One region of the Polycladomyces subterraneus genome, then DNA from elsewhere that is predicted to be linked to it. Evidence: riboswitches for the same ligand, from Rfam matches in the RefSeq annotation. Region 1 holds a riboswitch; each other region holds the start of a gene.
The links. A riboswitch is a leader RNA that binds a small molecule or an ion and turns the genes downstream of it on or off. The one in region 1 is predicted to bind S-adenosylmethionine.
Positions count from the first base shown of each region.

Region 1 (4,214 bases):
CGAGTGATGTACGTTGATTTGTTGGACTGGATACCGACGAAGGCACATCCTCTCCTCCAAACCGGGTATCACCGTATGTTGAACCGGTTTCCGTCAGTGTATCACTATCTGTATGATTGGACACATCAGTCCCGTTGGTTTCGTTATGTTTCCGGGGAAGCGATCAAGCGGGCGGGGTGGATGATCCGGCGCCAATTAGTACGGCGACTATCTCAATTCCGTCCAACAAAGGTGGTAGCGACTCATCCGTTCGCATTGATGTGGTTGTCTTCCCACTGGCGTCGCATCCCTTCATTCTGCGTGGTAACCGATTATGAAATTCATCCCATTTGGCTGTCGGGCGCACCTGATGTGTTGTGCACGGCCAGCGGAATTTCTGTTCCTCCACAGGCGCAACGCCGTTTGTGGCAATCTGCCACCAGGATTGTCGAGACAGGTATTCCCGTGAAAAGGGAATTTCTCCAAAACGTGTCGAAGCAGGAAGCGCGACGTTTGTTGGGATTGAGTCCGGAACGTCCGGTAGTATTGGTGATGGGCGGCGGGGAAGGGATGGGGCCCGTCCGCGAAACCGTACGGGAATTGGAGAAAGCAGGCCCCATTTGTCAAGTCGTGGTGCTGACAGGGAAAAATGAAGCCCTGATGTATGAGCTGACCCGTCATTCTCTGCCACCCCACATTCGCGTAGAGGGATTCCAACCCGATGTCCCCTTGTTCATGGATGCTGCAGACCTGTTGATCACCAAGCCGGGTGGACTCACCATAACGGAAGCGATGGTCAAACGTTTACCCCTGTTACTGTTGAACGCATTGCCGGGGCAGGAAGAGGCGAACCGGAGATACCTATTGCGCCATCGAGTGGCGGAAACGGTTCAGTTCGGTCGATTGACACAACAGATGAAGCGTTGGTTGGAGTCACCGGCCCGTCGGGAACACATTGCCCGAGTCATGTCGAATCTGGCATCCGGAAATGCGGCTGATCGAATCGCTGATGAAGTTTTGCAACCGGCACGTCACCGGGTGTTGCGATGATCTTCCCGCAAAAAGGCTTGCAAGCACCTGCTTTTGATGCATATGCTGGGAGGAGAGGAGTGGTTGGATGCGTTTGGTAACCTATGTGATCAAAGAAGACGTGTTGAACATCCGGGCGGAAGAGCATGGCGATGCCCGGATCGGTTGGGTGCAGGATGGGTATGTTTGGGATATCGGTTTTGCACAGGAATGGGCCATGTTGGAAAAGGGAATGCCGTTTCCCCGTGCGATCCCGACAGATATGGTTGCGTTCCTGGAAACAGGGGCGGATGGCCTTTCATTGTTGCGTCAGGTGATCGATGCTTGCCGGGGTACACATCCTGATCAAGTGAAAGTGGAGGGTGAACCGGTGGCATTGTCGCTTGCGGAAGTCCGTTTGCTTCCGCCGGTGCCCAGACCGCCCAGCTTTCGTGATTTCTACGCGTTTGAACAGCATGTCAAAACGGCGCGGGCACGACGCGGCCTCGATATGATTTCTGAATGGTATTATTTTCCTGTTTTTTATTTTTCCAATCATCAGACTATAGTGGGACATGAGCAACCAGTATACCGCCCGAAAAACACCCAATGTTTGGATTATGAGTTGGAAGTGGCATGTATCATCGGGAAAAAGGGACGCAATATCCCCCGAGACTCAGCAAGGGAATATATCGCGGGATTGTGCATTCTCAACGATTGGAGCGCACGGGATGTTCAGCTTGAGGAAATGAAAGTGGGTTTGGGACCGGCCAAAGGGAAAGATTTTGCCACTTCGTTGGGACCGTGGTTGGTCACCTTGGATGAGCTGGAAGACCGAAGAACCGGTGATCATTGGGATTTGGCGATGACTGCCCGGGTCAACGGGGTTGAATTGTCCCGCGGCAATCTCCGGGATTTGCACTTTTCCTTTGCGGAAATGATCGAGCGAGCTTCTCAGGATGTTTTTTTGTATCCTGGAGACGTAATCGGGTCCGGCACAGTCGGAACCGGGTGTATTTTGGAGCTGGGTACAGAGGTGCATCGTTGGTTGGAACCGGATGATGTGATAGAGCTGGAAGTGGAGCGCTTGGGCGTTCTTCGCAACCGCATCGTGGCGCGGCATGATTGATGTCCGGTTTCCCGTGGAACCGGACATTTTTCTACTGGGAACGGACAAATTTCGCCGTAATGACGATGTCTGTTCGATATTGTTCAAAAAAAAGGGTTTGACAAACGTATTTTTTTTGTTGGATAATAGTGACTAATTAAATAGGGATCAACCACTGACTCGTTATCGAGAGAGGCGGAGGGACTGGCCCGATGAAGCCCGGCAACCATGTTCGGCCCCTGCGTTGTAGGCAGGGTACGGGCATAAGGTGCCAATTCCTGCAGTACCTTCGGGTGCTGAGAGATAAGGAGCAGGGTGGCGTGGATACATGTCCCCTCTTCTTATCTTTGGAAGAGGGTTTTGAATTTTTAAAGGGGGGAGCAGGCGATGAAGCGTGTCGATGTTGCGTTGTTGGGACTGGGAACGGTGGGAACGGGAACATACAAAATGCTCCAGTCCAATCAGGACGTGATTGCACGCAAAACGGGCACGCTGTTTGAAGTCCGCCGCATTCTGGTGCGGGATTTAACCAAGAAACGAAAGGTGGAAGGCGTGAAACATCTCCTGACCACCCGCTTTGAGGATGTATTGGAAGCGGGGGTGCAGGTGGTGATTGAAGCGATGGGCGGAATTGAACCCACGCTCACCTATGTGGTGAAAGCGATCGAAGCGGGATGTCACGTTGTGACCGCCAATAAGGAGCTAATCGCCAAACACGGGGTGGAGCTGGAGCAGCTGGCGCGTGAAAAGGGCGTTCAATTGTTGTATGAAGCCAGTGTGGGCGGCGGCATCCCCGTTTTGGGTACCTTGCAGCATTTGTTGAAAGCGAACCGCATTCATAAGGTTTCCGGGATTGTCAACGGTACCTGTAATTATATTTTGACGCAAATGACTGAACATGGACGTTCGTTTGACTCTGTTCTTGCGGAGGCGCAGGAAAAAGGATACGCTGAAGCCGATCCGACTGCAGACGTCGAAGGCTTCGATTCGGCTCACAAACTGGCGATTCTCTGCCGGTTGGCTTTCGGGGTGGATGTGGCGGTGGATGACATCCCGCGGAAAGGGATCACGGACATCACGGTCGCCGAATTGGAGATTGCCCGTCGACTGGGATATTCGATCAAATTGCTCGCCCAAGCTGAACAATACGGTGAAGAAGGACCGGTAGCATTGCAAGTAGCGCCCACCCTGGTGCCGCTTTCCCATCCGCTTTCCGGGGTTCGCGGCGTTTACAACGCCATCCATGTGGAAGGCGATGTTGTGCAAGATGTGACACTGGTGGGTCAAGGTGCGGGTGAACAACCCACCGGCAGTGCGGTGGTGGAAGATTTGTGTAATGTGTACCGACTGCCTGCTTTGCGCGCTGCCTCCCTTCGTCGACCGATGATTTTGCCGGCGGGTGAAGAAAGCGGTGTCCAGTTCCTCCTGATCGAGACGGAGGAAGTATTGGCTGCCGACACGGCGGACAAGTGGAAATCGGAGCTCGTCGATACAGGCATCCAAGTGCTGGATGCAGTCATTTATCCGGATCATGGACGGAGCCATGCCGCTTTCCTCGTTCGCAACTGGGAGCCGCGGCTGGCTTCAGTTCTACCGGCGGAATGGGAAGTGTCCGTCAAACGGATCATTACCCGCCCGGTGTTGGCGGCCTCTGTGGCGCAAGAAGAAAAAGAAGTGGTGAGTGCGGGTTCCGTCAACTGATGTGGAGTGAAGACGCTTTTGGGAGCGGGTCCGATGTTTTAGTCTATAACGTGTCTTGTCATTCCGTAAGGAAGCAATGTTTTTCCAGGCGAGCGAAGACCTAAGCCCTGACTGAGCGAAGACTCGGGAAGCGCAAGATTGAAATTGCGGGCAATTTCCTCAAAGCAAAGCGTACTTTGCCCACGTCCTGCGCTGACCTGGGCGGAGCGGAGATGGGGGATCGGAGCTCGTGAAATTTGACATCAACCTGACCGCCTTCCTGCGTTTTGCGGGAAGGCGGTTTTTGGTGTCCGGGAAATTCGGGTACAATGAGGGGGATATCGTCCGATCTCGGGTAGGAAGGTATGAATGATGAAAAAGAACGAAACGATGATTCGCCTGAAAAAGGGGGAAACCATCCAGCTCCCGATCCGTCGTT
Region 1 is NZ_JANRHH010000031.1:80,825-85,038, forward strand. It holds gene NWF35_RS07435 (MGDG synthase family glycosyltransferase) at 1-1,029, shown strand, start outside; gene NWF35_RS07440 (fumarylacetoacetate hydrolase family protein) at 1,226-2,116, shown strand; SAM riboswitch class I at 2,276-2,405, shown strand; gene NWF35_RS07445 (homoserine dehydrogenase) at 2,483-3,796, shown strand; gene rlmD (23S rRNA (uracil(1939)-C(5))-methyltransferase RlmD) at 4,148-4,214, shown strand, end outside.

Region 2 (4,214 bases), on a different contig from region 1:
ATTGAAATATGGCCGTAAAAAACGTGAAACGTTTTTGTAACAAAACACGTCTCAATATATAGAGGGATCTCGTGATTCCTCCATCCTGCGGGGTTTTTCAACTGTTGTAACCAAACGGAAAACACAGTATACTGGTTAACGAGTTACCTGGAGTACAGAACGGTCAAACCACGAAACAAACATGTTCGCAGGTGGGGGCCGCCAAATGGAGCGGCTCAATTCGGGAAGGATTTGTGGCAATCATATTAAGCAGGAGTGGTTTGCGGATGCGATCGAAAGCAGTGTATGAAGGGGACGCGCACTTGTTCTCGGAAGGCGTGTACCAACCGCCTTCGGGATGGTACCCGATTGCCAAACGGGTATTTGAAATCATTTTCTCTATTACTTTCTTGATTTTGACCTTGCCGGTGTTGGTGTTGACCGCGATTGCCATCAAATTGGAATCGAAAGGTCCCGTCTTCTACAAACAGGAACGCGTCGGCTTGCACGGGAAACCCTTCTATATCGTCAAACTGCGCTCCATGCGGGTGGACGCGGAGAAAAACGGTCCGCAATGGGCATCCAAAAACGACCCCCGAGTAACCCGCGTAGGACGGTTTATCCGCAAGACTCGGATCGATGAAATTCCGCAACTGATCAGCGTCTTGAAAGGGGATATGAGTTTGATCGGCCCGCGGCCGGAACGACCGATGTTCACCGAGAAATTTGCCGCAGAAATTCCCGGATTCAAAAATCGCCTGTTGGTGAAACCGGGTTTGACCGGATGGGCACAGGTGAACGGCGGTTATGATATGACACCGAAAGAGAAATTTGAATTGGATATGTACTACATCAAACGGCAATCGTTCGCGTTGGATATGCGCATTCTGTTGCGTACGGTATGGGTGGTACTGACTGGTAACGGTGCCCGTTGAGCTCGCTTCACTAAAACAAAACGGATTGCCCCGAGGGTAATCCGTTTTTTCCCGTTCCTTCTCATCCGTATCACAAGGCTATCCCGACACACGATGCTCCGGCTATGGCAATCTCCTTTAAAAGGTCAGCCGAAGGGCCATATACAGCAGAAGCCAAAACGGGAGGCTTAAACCGGTCGCGTTGATGAGGCCGATCCAAAACGATTTGCCAACAACCGTGCTCATGTCGGGCACCTCCGTTGCTTGTGTCCTTGGTTGTTTTTATTATACGCGAATGTCAGTCATCGTAGTGGATTTTTGGCCATTTGTAAACGAAATGTAATCTCATGGTAATCTGCTGTCATCATTCATCGGAAAAATTTGTACATTATGTGTAAAGAGAATGACGTTGACATCCTGAATGTTGTCGTGGTAGGATGTAACGTGACAACTTCATAAGACGATGTTGCGCGCTCTTATCAAGAGAGGTGGAGGGACTGGCCCGATGAAACCCGGCAACCGTCCGCGGTATGCACGCGGAAATGGTGCCAATTCCTGCAGAGCCCATCGGTTCTGGCAGATGAGAGAGGCGATTTTATAATATATAAGATCCCTTTCTGCTCTGGCAGGAAGGGATCTTTTCTTAGAGACAGGTGGTGAATGAAGCGATGATTGTACTTGACCAAGTGAATAAAGTGTACCCTTCCTCGAAAGACGGGGATGTGGTCGCGTTGCAGGATATCAACCTTCGCATCGAACGTGGAGAAATTTTCGGGATCGTCGGTCACAGCGGAGCGGGGAAAAGCACGCTGCTCCGATTGCTCAACGGATTGGAGAAGCCCACTTCGGGCAGCGTCACGGTGGATGGTATTTCCATTTCCGAAAGCGGTGATCGTGAGCTGCGCGAAGCGCGAAAGAAAATCGGGATGATTTTTCAGCATTTCCACTTGCTTTGGTCCCGTACCGTGTGGGAAAATGTGGCCTTCCCTCTGGAGCTGGCCGGTAAATCGAAAAAGGAAATCAGGGAAAAAGTGGATGCTTTGTTGGAAAGGGTGGGACTTTCCCATCGGGCAAATGCGTATCCTGCCCAACTGTCCGGGGGACAGAAACAGCGTGTCGGCATTGCGCGGGCATTGGCCAACGATCCGAGCGTCTTGTTGTGTGACGAGGCGACATCGGCGCTGGACCCGGAGACGACGACCTCCATTTTACAACTGTTGAAGGAGATCCACCGGGACACCGGCATCACAATGGTGATCATTACGCACGAAATGAGTGTGGTCAAACGGATGTGCCATCGCATGGCCGTCATGGAAGCCGGTAAAGTGGTGGAGATGGGTGAGGTGGAGACGCTGTTCCGGGAACCGAAGCACCCGGTTACCCAGCAATTCGTACAGTCCTATCACACTGAAAAACTAGAAGCTTCAAAAGAGCATACCGATTTGATCCGGGTGAAGTCGGATGATTTGGATCGTATCTGGTCCCGCTTGGCCGATTGGGTAAAAATAGGCGTAACAGTGACGATCTTGCCTGACCATGAGAAAAACGACGGAATGGTCGCCTTACAGGTGAGCGGGGAACCTGACCAAGTTCGGGATGCCGTGGAGGAGATCCGGGAATTCGAGCGCAGATCGGAGGTGATTCCGCATGTTTGATCAACTGGACACCACCCTTTTGTGGCAAGCGACCGGGGAAACGTTATATATGGTGGCTATCTCTACGTTTTTCGCGGCCCTGATCGGCATTCCGTTGGGTGTACTCCTCGTTATTACGGATAAGGGTCACCTGTGGGAAAATGTGGTCATCCAGCGCGTTCTTGGCCTGATTATCAATGTGTTCCGGGCAGTGCCGTTCATTGTTCTGGTTTTGTTCCTGTTTCCGTTGTCCCAGCTTCTGGTCGGCACCACGCTCGGACCGACGGCGGCCACGATTCCCCTGATCGCTGGTGCGGCACCCTTTTATGCACGCATGGTGGAAACCGCCATCCGGGAGATTGACCGTGGAGTAATCGAAGCCGCCAAAGCGATGGGAGCCACCCGGATGCAGATCATCCGAAAGGTGCTCCTGCCGGAAGCCAAACCGGCGATCGTCTCTGGTCTGACTGTCACCTGTGTGGCTTTGGTGGGTTATTCCGCTTTTGCTGGCATCGTGGGTGGTGGCGGTTTAGGAGATGCTGCATACCGGTTTGGATTCCAATCGTTTAATAGTAGCATGATGTATGCATGCGGGTTGATTTTGGTGATTATGGTGCAAATCATTCAGGCCATAGGTGATTTCATTGCCCGGAAATTAGATAAGAGATAAGAGATAAGGAGTGAGAGATCCTGTGAAAAAGTTGATGGCTATCATTGCTGTTGCTCTTTTGACTGTATTTGGCACAGCTTGCGGGCAGCAAAAAGAAGCGAGCAATACCCTGACAGTGGCGGCTTCCGCTGTTCCTCACGCAGAAATTCTTGAACATGTAAAACCCATTCTTGAAAAAGAGGGCGTTCATTTGCAAGTTAGGGTGTTCCAAGACTATGTCTTGCCAAACAAAGTGGTGGAAGAAGGACAAGTGGATGCCAATTACTTCCAACATGTCCCGTGGATGGAAAATGTCAACAAGGAGCAGGGTTATCATATCGTAAAAGTGGTGGCCGTCCATATTGAGCCTATGGGAGCTTATTCCCACAAGATCAAGAATATCAATCAGCTCAAAAATGGAGCAACTGTGGCCCTTCCAAACGACGTCAGCAACGAAACCCGTGCTTTGCTGCTATTGGAGAAAAATGGCTTGATCAAACTGGACAACCACAATGGACCCAAAACGGAGAAAAATATTGTGTCCAATCCGAAACACCTGCAATTTAAACCATTGGAAGCAGCTATGTTACCGCGAGTTCTCGATCAAGTGGACTTGGATGTGATCAATACCAACTATGCGATGCAAGCCCATTTGAATCCGCTGAAAGATGCGCTGATTATTGAGGACAAAAGATCGATCTATGCCAATGTTTTGGCGACCAAAAAGGGCAAAGAAAATGATCCGCGGATCCAAAAGCTGGCCAAAGCCCTCACTTCCCCGGAAGTGAAAAAGTTCATCGAGCAAAAATACAAAGGTGCCGTCATTCCGGCGTTTTGATGAAAAAGCCCCACGCATCAGCGTGGGGCTTTTCGCTTTTGTGGTGGGAAACAAACATTTACCCTGATGGGATAAAACCGACACAACCTAGGACTTCACTTCTCTCTCCCGGAACATCGTACCTCCTTCGGTAATGGAGGCCCTGCCGTTGGTCAGTTCAGTCACCCATTTTGTGACCACTTCTTCTTCGCCGAGCGGTA
Region 2 is NZ_JANRHH010000013.1:54,301-58,514, reverse strand. It holds gene NWF35_RS02200 (SDR family oxidoreductase) at 1-1, shown strand, start outside; gene NWF35_RS02195 (sugar transferase) at 267-914, shown strand; SAM riboswitch class I at 1,367-1,480, shown strand; gene NWF35_RS02190 (methionine ABC transporter ATP-binding protein) at 1,562-2,548, shown strand; gene NWF35_RS02185 (methionine ABC transporter permease) at 2,541-3,197, shown strand; gene NWF35_RS02180 (MetQ/NlpA family ABC transporter substrate-binding protein) at 3,220-4,014, shown strand; gene NWF35_RS02175 (YigZ family protein) at 4,102-4,214, opposite strand, start outside.
Region 2: another riboswitch for S-adenosylmethionine. It lies ahead of NWF35_RS02190 (methionine ABC transporter ATP-binding protein); the one in region 1 lies ahead of NWF35_RS07445 (homoserine dehydrogenase).

Region 3 (4,214 bases), on a different contig from region 1:
TGCGCCAGCCGCTCTTCCAACGGCAACGATTCTCCCGATGACTTCGTCTCCGTTTTTTTGGCGCGGTAAAACTGAACAAACTCGGCCAACACTGCTTCGTAGTTTTCATGATTGGTCTCAAACAGCAACCGCTCCGCCAAGCGGACTTCTTCCTGCGGGATGGACGCATAACGCTCCAGTTTTTCGGTATTGACGATGGCGTAGTCCAATCCCGCCTTGGTACAGTGATACAAAAAGACGGCGTTCAGCACTTCCCGTCCCGCCGGCGGCAAGCCGAACGATACGTTGGAGATGCCCAGGATCGTCTGGCAACGCGGCAAACGTTCCTTGATGAGACGAATGCCCTCCACAGTTTCCTTTGCCGATCCGATGTACGCTTCATCGCCTGTCCCGACAGGGAAAACCAGTGGGTCGAAAATGATGTCCTCTTCCGGAATGCCGTACTTTTCCGTCAACAAGCGATAGGAGCGTTCGGCCACCTCCCATTTGCGCTCGCGGTCAACGGCCATGCCCCGTTCATCGATCGTCCCCACCACAACCGCCGCACCATAGCGGTGAATCAGAGGCACCACCCGTTCAAACCGCTCTTCCCCGTCTTCCAAGTTGATCGAGTTGAGAATGGCTTTGCCCTGCGAAAACTTTAACGCCGCCTCCATCACTTCGGGCGATGTGGAGTCGATCATCAGCGGCGCTTTGATCACCTTGACAGCGTAGGTCAAAAACCGCCGCATATCCTCCAGTTCGTCCCGGTCAGGATCTGCCAGACACACGTCGATCACCTGGGCACCGTTTTTCACTTGTTTGCGGGCAATTTCCGCAGCGGCTTCATACTCTCCTTCCTGGATCAAGGTACGGAATTTGCGCGACCCGATCACGTTGGTCCGCTCACCGACGAGAATCGGTCGATTGTCCGCCTCCACATAAACGGTCTCGATTCCGGATACCGCCGGGATACGCCGTTCCGGTACGGGGCGGGGGCGTTTGTCCTTGAGTGCTTCCGCCAGCGCACAGATGTGATCCGGTGTCGTACCGCAACATCCGCCCGCCATATTGAGCCAGCCTGCATCAGCAAAGGCAGCCAGTTTGGCGGCCAGTCCCTGCGGCGTCTCGTGATACCGTCCCTCCTCATCGGGCAAACCGGCGTTGGGATAACAGCTCACCCCACAATCGGCCATAGAAGCCAGCGTCCGCAAGTGGTCACGCATAAATTCCGGCCCGGTCGCGCAGTTCAACCCCACAGACAATGGACGGAGATGGGAGATGGACACGTAGAAGGCCTCCACATTTTGCCCGGCCAACATCGTACCCATCGGTTCGATCGTGCCGGAAATCAGGATGGGAACTTCGGTTCCCAACTCCGCAAATGCCCGCCGGATCCCAATTCCGCCGGCTTTCACATTCAGCGTGTCCTGGGATGTCTCCAGCAGCAACGCATCCACGCCGCCCAACAACAGCGCACGTGCCTGTTCGTAATACGCGTCCACCAGCTGGTCGAACGTGATACCGCCCGTCACCGAGAGTGTCTTGGTTGTCGGTCCCATCGCCCCGGCCACATACCGGGGAGAACCGTCCCGCGTCCATTTGTCCACGGCTTTGCGGGCACAGGCCACAGCTGCACGGTTGATCTCTTCCACGCGACTTTCCAGTCCGTACTCGGCCAATACCACCGACGTGGCACCGAACGTGTTGGTCTCCACGATGTCCGCTCCTGCTTCCAGATAGGCTTCATGAATGGATTGGATCAGGTCGGGTCGCGTCAGGTTGAGCATTTCGTTACATCCCTCATACGCTTCGCCACCAAAATCCTCCGCCGTCAAACGGGCATTTTGCAGCATCGTTCCCATCGCGCCGTCCAGAATCAGGATTTTTTCTTTCATCCGTTCCGACAACGGTTGAATACCCATGTCCATCATCCTCTTTCCTTCCATCAAATAAAAAACCTTTCATCTCTGATCGGATGAAAGGTTGGCGTCGTAAACGCGCAAACTCTCATCTCCCAGAGATACCCTCTGCAGGAATTGGCACCACATTTGAAAGACAATCCTTTCAAATAGGTTGCCGGGCTTCATCGGGCCAGTCCCTCCGCCGCTCTGGATAAGAGTTCCGCTAATCGGACTATGTGATTTTTTCCGAACTGACAAACGAAAAGGATTTGAAGATAAATATACAAAATTAACGGGGCACCTGTCAATGATTTCAGGTCTTTGATTCAGGTGAAGCGTGCTCCTGGAAAACGGCCACCCTTCAAGTTGGCGAATTAGCAGACTTGGGTGTGTCTGATCAACATTGTCCGCATTGCTTTCTCCCCTCACGGAATTACTCCAGACACACCCTCGTCCTGGTTCCTTGTCATCCTTTCTTCAAACATAGTATCTGCTGCTCGTTTTACTACTCGGTGCGTTTTTTTGTACGCTCCTCCGCTCCCGTTTCATCATGCACTGCCGGAGAAACGGACAACCGAATCCGATACCGTTTATGCATCCTTTTCCGTGGCTGTTTCATCAACTTCGTCCGATTCCGCCGTCCGGGCCGCTACTAGAAACCAAGTGATCAATATAAACGCCGTCAATGCCAAAAAGGGGATGGTGACAAACCCGAACCAGTTGATGTAGTCGCCTGTACAGGGCACCCCGCGCGTGCAGGGAGAGAACGATTTCATCGCCGGTACCTTTTGCAGCAAATAATGATAAAGCGAAATCGAACCGCCGATCACACTGAGTGGCAACGTGTACGGGATAATCCACCGGTCATTCCGATAGCTGGCGATTCCCAGCAGTACCGTCAACGGATACATGAAGATCCGCTGAAACCAGCACAACTTGCATGGTTCAAACAACGCGATCTCGCTGAAATACAAACTGCCTCCCGTCGCAACCAATGACACCACCCATGCGAAATACAATCCGTATTGCCGAATCCACGCCATCATACCGGATTATCCTTTCTTGCCCGATTCCTGAAGCGCTTCATCCAACGCTTGTTTCAATTGGTTGTAGTCCAGCGGATTGTCCACTTTTTTCCCGTTGACGTAGATGGTCGGAACCGAATTGATGCCCAGTTTCTTTCCGTTGTTCATATCCTGCTGTACATCCGCCTCATATTTCCGGGTGCGGAGGTCCTGTTCCAGACGTTTCACGTCGATGCCAGGAACCTGCTGCTTGGCCAATTGCACCAGAAACTCAGGCGTGGCCCAGATGGTGTACTCGTCCTGTTGATTCCGGTAGACCGCGTCATAAAACTGCCAAAATGCCTGCGGTTTTTGATGGTAGATCGACTCACCGGCAATGCCGGCTGTCACCGAATCTGGCCCGATGAACTGCATGTTGAGAAATGCCATCTTGACTTTGCCAGTGTCGATATATTCCTTTTTCAACAAAGGAAAGACGGTTTCCTCAAACCGTTTGCACACCGGACACTTGAAATCTCCGAATTCGATCAAGGTGACTGGTGCTTTCGGATCGCCCAGGACGGGTTGACCCTGTGCCAACCCGTTGATCTCCTCCTTTTGACCATCGGCGGCCAGATACGCAATGCCGAAGATGCCCACGATGAGCACAACCAGCCCCACCGTGATCATTGTCAACATCTTCATGTCCTTTTTCTTCCTTTTCGCCTGGTACGATACGCTTTGCTTTTTCTTTTGTCGGTTCTTTTTCCCCATCAAAGTTCTCCTTCCCATCTGAACCGTTCCACTGTCAGATTTGCTTTCTATTATCGCATAAAACAAGAAAAATGGGGACTTCTGAAAAGCACCTTTTAGCTTGTTTGAAAAAAATTTACAATCACGTTGGAAAAAAAGCCGTTTACTCCCGTCGGATAACGGGTACGTGTTAAAAGGTTAGTATGTATGGAGGGGATTGGATGCTGAAAAGAAGTTGGCTGTTATCCATTTGTCTTATTCTGTTGGTCAGTCTCACCGCCTGCAAGGACGGGAAGACCGCCGAGCCCGGAAAAATCGTCATCTCGGGCAAGGACTGGACCGAGCAGTGGATCTTGGCCCACATTTTGGGCGAATATTTGAAAGCCCACACGGATATGGACGTGCAAGTGCGCGAAGGGTTGGGCACGGAAGCGATCTTGGTCCAAGCCCTCAAGCAAGGGGAAATCGACGCTATTGTAGAGTATACCGGCACGGGTTACCAGGCGATTCTCAAAAAACCTTACAAGCCGGGAATGACTCCTCAGTATATTTACCAGCAGACCAAAAAAGGATA
Region 3 is NZ_JANRHH010000037.1:44,722-48,935, forward strand. It holds gene metH (methionine synthase) at 1-1,904, opposite strand, end outside; SAM riboswitch class I at 1,987-2,101, opposite strand; gene NWF35_RS10310 (disulfide oxidoreductase) at 2,474-2,926, opposite strand; gene NWF35_RS10315 (DsbA family protein) at 2,936-3,592, opposite strand; gene NWF35_RS10320 (ABC transporter substrate-binding protein) at 3,862-4,214, shown strand, end outside.
Region 3: another riboswitch for S-adenosylmethionine. It lies ahead of metH (methionine synthase); the one in region 1 lies ahead of NWF35_RS07445 (homoserine dehydrogenase).

Region 4 (4,214 bases), on a different contig from region 1:
TTTGCGCCACGATCCCGCGGCAACGACCTTCATCGTCCAAGATCACCTTCAGGAATTCCCAGTGCTCGTACTTGGTGACCCGGCCGGCCACTTCCCAGCGACGAACTTGCTCGTCCAACGCATAGAGCAATTGCTGCCCCGTAGTCGCCCCGGCGTAAGCGGTACGGTGGTGTTTGGTTCCCCCGAAACGGCGGAAGTCGATCAATCCCTCCGGCGTCCGGTTGAACGGTACTCCCATCCGGTCCATCAGGTAAATGATGCCCGGCGCCGCTTCACACATCGCTTTAACCGGGGGTTGGTTGGCCAAAAAGTCCCCGCCGTAGATCGTGTCGTCAAAGTGTTCCCACGGCGAGTCACCTTCCCCTTTGGTGTTGACCGCACCGTTGATGCCGCCCTGCGCACATACCGAGTGGGAACGTTTCACCGGTACGAGCGAGAACAACTCGACATTGGCCCCCGCTTCCGCCGTCTTGATGGCAGCCATCAGACCAGCCAAGCCGCCACCCACAATAATGATTTTCTCGTTCATTGAACAATGCCCCCTTTTAACGCTGCGCCAACTGGTTCAAAAACTCCGGATTGTGGAATGCGAACAGGGCACTGATGCCGATGTACGACACAACCAGGAAAATGACCGCACATACCCAAGTGGATACATACTGTGCACGCGGCCCGACTGTAATGCCCCAGCTGACCAAAAACGACCAAATCCCGTTGCTGAAGTGGAAGACAGCAGCGACAACCCCAATCAGGTACAATCCAAAATTGACGTTGTTGCTGAGGATCTGGTGCATCATTACTGTCAACTCATGCGGTGTCCAGTGGTGCAGAGCCACCTGAATCCGCGATTCCCATACATGCCATCCCACGAAAATGAGCGTGATGACACCGGTAACCCGTTGCAACATGAACATGTAGTTGCGGAACGTGCCGTGATTCACCACGTTGTTTTTCGCCTGGAACGCGATGTGCAGGCCGTACAGCGCATGATACAAGAGCGGCAGGTAGATAAACACCGTTTCCAGGGCGAGCAGGAACGGCAGATTCCAGATCCACTCCACTTTTTCTTGGAAAACAGCGGGGCCTCTGGTCGCAAAATAGTTCGTCAACAAGTGCTCGACCAAAAAAAAGCCCACCGGAATGACACCCAGTAACGAGTGCAGCCGACGGTTGAAGAAACTGCTGTGATTGCTCATCTTGCGCCCTCCAATAACCCCTTGTAAGTTGGATTTTGATCGCGCGATCAAACCGTGATGTCAACCCGCTTCCCAAAGGTTTCGACAAATGCTGCGTACCTTGATTCAAGCGGTCCAGTAGATAGAAAGGGGTTTCAACTTTGTGAACAACCTTATTGTACTCCCAATTGTTCGACAGCGTCAAGGAAAGGGGGCAGCGTCTTCCGGATCGCTACCCCTCCAAAAACTGCCGGATTGCCGGTCCCATCTTTTCATATTCGATCAAAAACGCATCATGGCCGTACGGGGATTGAATTTCCCACAGTTGCGTATCTTTTCCTAGCGCCCGTAATTCCCGAAACAGTGTCCGTTGCTCCTCAATTTGAAACAACCGATCCTCCTCAATGCCGATGATCAGCACGCGAGAGCGGATCTTTGACAGCGCGGACGCCATTCCGCCGCGTCCCCTGCCCACATCATGCGTGTCCATCGCTTTGAGCAGACATAAATAGCTGTTGGCATCAAACCGGTTAACCAGCTTTTCTCCCTGATAGCGCAGATAGCTTTCCACTTGAAATGTTGCGTCCCGGGACCATTCCGGTACCTCGGTCTGCAAACGGCGTTGGAACCGCTGATGGAACAATGCGTCCGTCCGATAGGTGACCATTCCGACCATCCGGGCGATAGCCAGCCCTTTTTTCGGCCCCGGCCCCGGGTAGTAATCGCCTCCCTGCCAGTCCGGATCGGACATGATGGCTTGGCGTCCGATGTCGTTGTAGGCGATGGCCATGGGGGACAACGCGGTTGTGGTGGCGATGGGGATCAGATTCGCCACCGCTTCAGGGTATAAGATGCCCCATTCCAGTACCTGCATTCCCCCCATGGAACCGCCGACGATGGTATGAACCCGATCGATGCCCAATTCCTGAAGCGTACGATATTGCACATGGACCATATCCCGAATGGTGACCGGGGGAAAAGCCGAACCATAGGGCCGCCCCGTGGCCGGATTGATGGATGACGGACCCGTACTGCCATTACAACCACCGAGTACATTGGTGGTGACGACAAAATACCGGTTGGTGTCAATATAACGACCAGGCCCGATCAATCCGTCCCACCAGCCCGGTTCCCGTTCATCCCCGACGGCATGCGCATCTCCTGTCAACGCGTGACAAACTAAAACGACGTTGTCCCGGTCCGCCGACAGTCTCCCCACTGTCTCCACCGCGATGTGCACATCCTGCAGTGTTTCCCCGCATTCCAACGCTACCGGCCCCACGGCCACCGTTTTCTTTGTCACCGTATCGACGCTGGCTACCACGCGTTTTCTCTCCTTTTTCAAAAGGAAACACCCTCTTCGATCAGAAGAGGGTGTCGTCTGCTCCAATCCCATTGCAGTCCGTCCCCCTTCTCATCTCTCAGAACCTGTCGGTTCTGCAGGAATTGGCACCATTCCCCGCCGATTAATGTGTGCTTTCAATACACACGGGTAAACGGGGTGGTTGCCGGGCTTCATCGGGCCAGTCCCTCCGCCACTCTGGATAAGAAGGTGTTTCCTGATATTCGTATTTGAAGTTATGATACGATGGATCGAAATTTCTGTCAATGTTTACTTGGACGATATGCGCACGATCGGTTCGTTCGTGACGGACGGCGCTTCCGGGTGTTCCAGCCAGCAGCTGACGCGATGCGTTTGGGATACCTCACTAACTTCGGGCATCTCGTCGTTGCATATATGCATCGTGTACGGACAACGATCGGCAAACGGGCAACCCTTGGGCGGGTCCAACAGATCCGGCGGGGACCCGGGGATCGGTTTCAACTCCTGCTTCCGGTCCAAATCGAGCCGAGGCATGGAAGCCAACAGCCCCCAGGTGTACGGATGACGCGGCCGGTAGAAGATCTCTTCCACCGTTCCCGTCTCCACCACCTTACCCCCGTACATCACCGCCACACGTTGCGCCATTTCCGCCACCACACCCAAATCGTGGGTGATCAAGATAACAGCGGTGTCCGTTTTCTTTTGCAGTTCCTTCAGCAGTTCGATGATCTGTGCCTGAATGGTCACGTCCAAAGCAGTTGTCGGCTCATCCGCGATCAAAATCTTCGGGTTGCAGGCCAACGCGATGGCGATCATGGCCCGTTGCCGCATCCCGCCGCTGAATTCGTGCGGATAATTGTTGATCCGTGTTTCAGGGCTGGGAATGCCCACCAAACGCAACATTTCCACCGCGCGTTGGCGCGCTTCGGATGGGGAAATGCGCTGGTGCCAAATTAGCCCTTCCATGATCTGCTTGCCCACCGTCATCGTCGGGTTGAGCGACGTCATCGGGTCCTGAAAGATCATCCCGATCTCCGAACCGCGCACCCGGAACATTTCTTTTTCCGTCAATTTTAACAGATCGTTCCCGTCGAAAAGGATTTCACCGCGCTTGATTTTGCCGGGCGGCGACGGGATCAACCGCATGATCGCCTGGGCCGTCACACTTTTGCCGCTGCCGGATTCCCCAACAATGGCCAATGCTTCTCCCTTTTCCAACGTCAGATTGACACCGCGGACCGCTTGAACTTCTCCTGCATAGGTGTGAAACGACACGTGCAAATCGCGAATCTCCAACAATGCCACGTTGAAACCACCTCATTTCCGCATCTTGGGATCAAGTGCGTCACGTAGACCGTCACCGAACACGTTGAAGGCCAGCATCGTCAAGCTGAGGAAAAAGGCGGGGAAAAACAGCCGCCACCAATCTTCCGAAAAGATCACGACCAACGAGTCGTTGATCATCGTTCCCCAACTGGCTTGCGGTGCCTGCACGCCCAATCCCAGAAAGCTGAGGAACGCTTCGGCGAAAATGGCATTGGGCACCGTAAACGTCAGCATGACAATGATGGGACCCATGGCGTTGGGAATCAAATGTTTGAACAGGAGGCGCTTGGTATCGGCTCCCAGGGTGCGTGCGGCCAGCACGAACTCCTGTTGTTTCAACTGCAGTACCTGTCCCCGTACCAGCCGTGCCATATTGAGCCACCCTGTGG
Region 4 is NZ_JANRHH010000012.1:21,720-25,933, reverse strand. It holds gene sdhA (succinate dehydrogenase flavoprotein subunit) at 1-529, opposite strand, end outside; gene NWF35_RS01640 (succinate dehydrogenase cytochrome b558 subunit) at 546-1,196, opposite strand; gene metX (homoserine O-acetyltransferase MetX) at 1,408-2,571, opposite strand; SAM riboswitch class I at 2,587-2,726, opposite strand; gene NWF35_RS01630 (ABC transporter ATP-binding protein) at 2,788-3,804, opposite strand; gene NWF35_RS01625 (ABC transporter permease) at 3,817-4,214, opposite strand, start outside.
Region 4: another riboswitch for S-adenosylmethionine. It lies ahead of metX (homoserine O-acetyltransferase MetX); the one in region 1 lies ahead of NWF35_RS07445 (homoserine dehydrogenase).